3 regions of the Brevibacillus sp. NRRL NRS-603 genome follow, and region 3 is predicted to be linked to each of the others. Evidence: riboswitches for the same ligand, from Rfam matches in the RefSeq annotation. Region 3 holds a riboswitch; each other region holds the start of a gene.
The links. Region 3 has a riboswitch for lysine ahead of dapD (2,3,4,5-tetrahydropyridine-2,6-dicarboxylate N-acetyltransferase). Riboswitches for the same ligand answer to the same signal wherever they lie in the genome.
Positions count from the first base shown of each region.

Region 1: linked by a shared signal. The riboswitch ahead of C7R94_RS03500 (amino acid permease) and the one ahead of dapD (2,3,4,5-tetrahydropyridine-2,6-dicarboxylate N-acetyltransferase) in region 3 are both predicted to bind lysine.
Region 2: linked by a shared signal. The riboswitch ahead of C7R94_RS12240 (aspartate kinase) and the one ahead of dapD (2,3,4,5-tetrahydropyridine-2,6-dicarboxylate N-acetyltransferase) in region 3 are both predicted to bind lysine.

Region 1 is NZ_PXZN01000008.1:31,276-33,543, forward strand. Features, by position in the region: gene C7R94_RS03500 (amino acid permease) at 59-1,507, opposite strand; lysine riboswitch at 1,620-1,805, opposite strand; gene C7R94_RS03505 (DinB family protein) at 1,890-2,268, opposite strand, start outside.
Region 2 is NZ_PXZN01000013.1:73,690-75,957, reverse strand. Features, by position in the region: gene C7R94_RS12240 (aspartate kinase) at 1-868, opposite strand, end outside; lysine riboswitch at 1,100-1,287, opposite strand; gene uvrC (excinuclease ABC subunit UvrC) at 1,390-2,268, opposite strand, start outside.
Region 3 is NZ_PXZN01000016.1:264,047-266,314, reverse strand. Features, by position in the region: gene C7R94_RS16460 (aspartate aminotransferase family protein) at 1-739, opposite strand, end outside; gene dapD (2,3,4,5-tetrahydropyridine-2,6-dicarboxylate N-acetyltransferase) at 754-1,464, opposite strand; lysine riboswitch at 1,556-1,745, opposite strand; gene C7R94_RS16450 (flavodoxin) at 1,887-2,268, shown strand, end outside.

The DNA of each region.
Region 1 (2,268 bases), on a different contig from region 3:
CGGACAAGCATGAAAAAGGACTCCCGTTCAGATGACGGAAGTCCGGATTTTTCTTCGATTATTTCGAGTGTTCATCCATGCTGAAGTCTACTTGTTCAAGAGGGACGAGCTTGGTCTTTTGGGTAATCTTATAAGCAAGCCAAACGATTAAGAAGAGTGGCAGGCCAATGTAAGAGACCAGGACGCCATACCAGTCGATCGTTCCACCCAAGAATGCGGAGTAGTTTTGCCCCAAAATAACGATACAGCAAATGATGAAGGCAAAAATCGGTCCAAACGGGAACCACTTTGCCCGATAAGGCAATTCGCTTAAGTCACGGCCCTGAGCGATAAACGCTTTGCGGAAACGGTAGTGACTAACGGCAATTCCCAGCCAAGCGATGAAGCCCGACATACCGGACGCATTCAAAAGCCATACATACACTTCGCCTTCCCCAAACAGAGAGGACAGAAAAGCAAGGGCGCCGATGAGCGCAGTCAAGATCAAGGCATTGATCGGTACGCCGTTACTTGTTACTTTTGCGAACCATTTTGGTGCTTTTCCTTCTTTCGCCAAGTTCCACAGCATGCGTGTAGAGGCGTACATGCCAGAGTTACCAGCAGACAATACAGACGTGAGAATAACGGCATTCATGACAGATGCTGCAAAAGCGAATCCGGCATTTTCAAATACAATCGTAAACGGACTGATCGCAATATCCGTAAGGTCGCCACTGATCAGATTTGGATTATCGTATGGAACCAACAACCCGATGATCAAAATAGCGAGGATGTAGAAGAGCAAGATGCGCCAAAAAATTTGACGGATGGCCTTCGGAATGTTGCGGGCAGGGTCTTCGCTCTCACCGGCTGCGACACCAACTAGCTCTGTCCCTTGGAAAGAGAATCCGGCAATCATAAAGACACCGAGCAGGGCCATGAAGCCACCATTGAATGGCGCGTCGCCTTTGGTGAAGTTTTGGAAGCCAACTGCTTGACCACCCATAATGCCAAAAATCATCAACACACCCACAATAATAAAGATGATAACTGTTACTACTTTAATCAAGGCGAACCAATATTCAGATTCTCCATAGGCTTTCACAGACAGGAGATTCAAGGCAAACAGCAATCCGAGGAACAAAGCGCTCCACACGATCGCTGGGGTATCTGGGAACCAATATTTCATAATAAGTGCGGAAGCTGACAGCTCGACGGCAATGGTAATGGCCCAGTTGTACCAGTAGTTCCAGCCAAGAGCAAAGCCGAGAGATGGATCGACGAAGCGTGTGGCATACGTCGAAAACGAACCGGAAACAGGCATGAAAGCCGCCATTTCCCCCAAGCTGGTCATTAAAAAGTAAACCATGATACTAATGGCGAGATAGGCGACTAAAGCTCCACCTGGTCCGGCGGAATGAATCGAGCCTCCGCTCGCGAGAAACAATCCCGTCCCAATCGAGCCGCCGATGGCGATCATCGTCAGGTGTCGGGCTTTTAAACCACGTTGCAATTGATTTTGTGACATAAGCTGCTTGCACGACCTTTCTAGATTTTTGAGAAGGAAGGTCGGAAATTAAAAAACCGCCATAGCCAAAAAATGGCATAGGGCGGTATCATCCAATCCCCACCAAGCCTTCACTGAAGATAGCTCACCACGTTTGCTTGGCATGCAAACGTGACAGTTCTGCCCCTTTCGAGTACAGCCCCAACCCAATCGCACAGAGACGCGATATGAGCTTCGGCGGATTTTCCTTACCTGGAGTCATTGATTTTCTCTGAATCTCGTACAGGATGATATAAAAGCCGCGACCTCTATCCTCACCGTGAAAGATGAGGATAACATGTATGAAATTATGTGATTCATCAAATATAAAGGATTGTTCAGGATTAATCAATGTGAAATTTTGTTATTCAAATGAGCGTCTGGCAGGCCAAGAGCCTTGCAGCTTGCGAATTTGGACGATTTGTCCCGTGTGAAAAGCATCATGCAAGACAAGACTCATTACATTTTGGTAAATGGGTGTATAGGTAGCGATCTGGTTTAACTCTTCATCCGTCAGCAAGGAAAGCTGTTCATGAATGTGGCGATGGACGCTTTCCATTCGCAAGAGGGTAGCTTGCCAAGCGTCTTCGTCATCTGGACCGCCGGATGGGGTGAAGGTATCATCGTTCGTCTCAGCGGAGCCAGGAAATTCAGTGCCCAAAAGACGATGCAACAGGCGTTCTTTGTAATAAAGAAGGTGACTGACGTTTTCCCAGATCGTGTTGGCTGCTTCTCCCACAGGG
Region 2 (2,268 bases), on a different contig from region 3:
CGTTCACCTGATTGTCCGCCAGCGTATTGAACAGACGGGAGAGTGTCCCGACCTTGGCAGGCATGCCGACAACCGTGATTTTGGCTACATCTTCATCGTGTGCAACTCCACTTACTACTCTTCCTGTTTCCATGTTGGCAACCTCCTCAACGTACGTACCATCTTCGGCAGTAAAGCTGGAGCGGACGACCAGCCTTACTTTATATTTTTTCGCAGCCTCTACTGACCTAGGATGAAGAACCCCTGCACCGAGGTTCGCCAGCTCCAGCATCTCATCATACGAGATTGTATCCAGCTTGCTTGCGGCTGGAACCACTCGCGGATCAGCTGTGTACACTCCAGACACGTCCGTAAAGATTTCGCATTTCTCAGCGTTCAAGCTCGCTGCGAGTGTAACCGCAGATGTATCCGATCCACCGCGGCCGAGCGTTGTAATTTCACCTTCGTCACTGATCCCTTGGAATCCTGCCACGATGACCACACGACCACGGCCGAGCTCAGATTGAATCCGCTCTGGATCAATCTGCTTGATCCGTGCTCTTCCGTGAATTGCTTCCGTAGTGATTCCAGCCTGCCAGCCCGTAAGAGAAATGGCATCGTAGCCTTTGCTATGCAAGGCCATCGACAAAAGCGCGATCGATACCTGCTCCCCCGTGGTCAGCAGCATATCCATTTCACGTTCAGATGGATATGCGCTAATCTGCTTGGCCATGTCTACCAATACGTCAGTAGATTTGCCCATTGCAGAAACAACGACTACCACATCATGCCCTTCTTCTTTGTAGCTGACAATTCGATCCGCAACTCGTAAAATTCGCTCAATGGTACCTACAGAGGTGCCTCCGTATTTCTGCACGATCAACCCCATGCGGCTTCTCTCCCTTTTTCTCATATCCAATGTTGGTATTTATCTCGTATCGTATGGTTTTTCACTATTCTCTCTATAAGGAAAAGTCTTTCATTTTTATTTTACAAAAAAGGCACCGACAAGGAATAAGACCTGCCGCTGCCTACTGTTTCGACATACCGGTTCCTCCCTCCCAATACACGCGGACAACGAAGATTGACAGTAAACACCATCAAAACTCACATTGACACACCGTGAGATAGCTCTCCATCTGACAATTGGTCATTGTGCAGATGACAGTCCTGCATTTGTTCAACGCAGACCCAGCATGGAGAAAAGCGGGTTTCCCTCCACACTTCGGCGAATTCCCCTTTCCCGTCCCCTTCACAGATACCCGATCTCAGGGTGGTACTCTTGGTTTTCGCGCCTCTACCTCACTCCATAATGGAAGTGAGGCTAACTATTCTGTTTGAATCGGATTATATCATGAGTCTAAAAATGGATCAATTCCTTTTTAGAGGTTGTTTCAAAAGTTCCATTTGCTATGTGTCCAGCTTGCGCAGATGCCCGATGATTTCTTTTGCCAGCTTGTCGCCGATCCCTAATTGGCGGAAGTCCTCGACGGTCGCCTCACGCATTTTTTTCAACGAGCCAAAATGAGAGAACAACAGCTTGCGCCGCTTTTCACCGATACCCGGGATCTCATCCAGCTGTGACGAGAGCATCGTTTTTGTCCGGGATTGTCTGTGGAACGTAATAACAAAACGGTGGACCTCGTCTTGGATGCGCTGCAACAAATAAAATTCGTAGCTGTCGCGTCTAAGATTCACAGGCTCTGGAGGATCTCCGTACATGAGCTGAGCGGTGCGGTGCTTCTCGTCCTTCGCGAGTCCACAGACGGGAATATAGAGTCCCAGCTCGTTTTCCAGAACGTCCATAGCCGCACTGATCTGGCCTTTTCCACCATCGATCACAATCAGGTCGGGCATGGGCTGGTTTTCTTTTAGCAGGCGAGAGTAACGACGGCGAACGACTTCGCGCATGGAGCCGTAATCATCTGGCCCCTCGACGGTCTTGATCTTGAATTTGCGGTATTCCTTTTTGTCAGGGCGCCCGTCTGTAAAGACAATCATCGCAGACACAGGCTCTGTTCCCTGAATGTTGGAGTTGTCAAATGCTTCAATTCGATGCGGAACCGGAATCCCTAAAATGTGTCCGAGATTGTGCACTGCTTGGACCGTACGAGCATCGTCCTTGGACATCAGCGCGAATTTCTCCTGCAAAGCAATGCGGGCGTTCTCGGAAGCCATCTTCACGAGCTCATGCTTTTTGCCTCTTTTCGGCGCATGGACCTTGATGCCCAGCCACTCACTCAAAAGCTCCGGTTCACTCTCTTGCGGGAGCAAAATTTCTTTTGGAAG
Region 3 (2,268 bases):
AAAGGATAAGGTCTGGCGTTACGCCTGCATGCTCATAAGCAAACAGCTTTCCTGTTCTGCCCATTCCTGTCTGGATCTCGTCCATGACAAAGAGCATGCCTTCTTGTTCACAGATCGCAGCTACCTCTCGCAAGAACGCTTCCGTTAGCGGCACGACACCGCCGGAACCCAAGACTGGCTCCATCAGGACCGCAGCAGGTCTTGCTTCCTGGCAAATCGCTCGCAATCCTTCCGTATCCTCCACATCCAGTTCATAAACAGGAAAAGCCGGCTGAGGAAAGTCCTGATAGACGTGAGCCTGCCTCGTCAGACGTACTGCTCCGAGTGTTCGCCCATGAAAGCTGTTGCGTAATACAACGATGCCTTCACGATCTGCTCCCTCGTTTTTCGTCCATTTGTGAATCAGCTTGATCGCAGACTCAGTGGCCTCAGCACCAGAGTTAGTGAAAAACACCTTACCGCTAATACTGTTCGCAACCAAACGCTCGGCTAAACGAATAGCCGGCTTGTTTAAAAATACATTGGAAATATGCAAGAAGCGCTCTCCCTGCTCACGCAGAGCCTGTACAATGCGCGGATGAGAATGCCCCAGAACGTTTACCGCGAGTCCAGTAAACAAGTCGAGATAACTCTTCCCGTTCGTATCGTACAAGTAATTTCCTTCGCCTTTATCTATGGCAATCGGAAGTCTTTTGTAAGAGGAGACGATATATTGTTCATCGAGCGAACGCCAGTCCATTTGCACTCTCTCCCTTACAGCTGACGTAGCTCCTGCTTGATCTCTGTCTTGGAACGAGTTTTTTCATCAATTTGCTTGATCACGCGTGCAGGCGTTCCCGCAACTACCACGTAAGGAGGCACATCTTCAATGACGACAGCACCTGCTGCAACGACAGCACCTTTTCCTACACGTACACCTTCCAGAATGACAGCATTTGCTCCGATGACAACATCGTCCTCGACAACAACTGGCTGTGCAGATGGCGGCTCGATAACGCCCGCGATAACTGATCCCGCGCCGATGTGGCAGTTTTTCCCGATGGTTCCACGTCCACCTACTACAACATTCATGTCGATCATCGTACCTTCACCGATAACTGCACCAATGTTAATGGAAGCACCCATCATGATGACCGCGTTGTTACCAATTGTCACTTGGTCACGAATAATTGCGCCTGGCTCAATACGGGCTTGAATCCCTTTTGTATCCAGCAATGGAATAGCGGAGTTGCGGCGGTCGCTTTCTACTACATAATCTTCAATTTTGTCTGCGTTAGCAGCGAGCACTGGCTCAATCTCTTTCCACTCACCAAAAACAACACCAGTAGGACCCGTAATGAAGGCTTTGGAGCTCGCACCGAAGTCGATTCCCTCCAGGTTCCCTTTCACATATACCTTCACCGGTGTTTTCTTTTCGCTTTTTTGAATAAACGCGATAATTTCGTTAGCATCCATCATGTTCACAGTTACATCCTCCTCAAAATAACAGCATGGTAAATCAAAAAAAGCAATGAGTGCATTCGCTATCTCATTGCTCTTGATACTACATAAGCAAATCATAAATAGCGCTCCACAAAAAGACGTACGGTCCATTGTGACAGGATGTTCATTTTTCATGAGACACCCCAGCCTGTGCTACGTAGGGGCATAGCATAAGCTTCGGCGCTTTAGCCTTTCTTCCTTCTCCTGCCCCCTGGCAGATTGCGAAAAGACTTACTCTTCTTCGGCGCACCTCTATTTTAGTGTACATTATTATAATTTTATTTAACTCTACCAAAATCAATGAAACGTGGCAATAAGAAAAAAGTTATTGACAACGATTCTCATTTTCATTATTTTATTTATTGAGAATGATACTCATTATCTAATTGGAGGGTTTACGTTTTATGAGCATTTTGATGGTTTACGCGAGCATGACAGGGAATACACAGGAAATTGCTGAAGCAATTGCAGAAGGTATTCGTTCCACTGGTGCTGAGCTGGAGATAAAAGAAGTGATGGATGCAAACGCAAAAGAACTCGAAGCTTACGACGGAATCTTGCTTGGCGCCTACACATGGGGCGATGGCGAACTGCCAGACGAATGCCTGGATTTTTATGAGGAAATGGACGATATTGACCTCAGCGGGAAAAAGGTCGTTGCTTTTGGCTCTTGCGACTCCGCTTACGAGCATGTCGGTGCAGCTGTTGATATTTTGCTGAAAAAGGCGAGCGAGCGCGGCGCGGAAACTCCTCTGGAAGGCTTGAAAATCGAGCTTTCTCCTACTG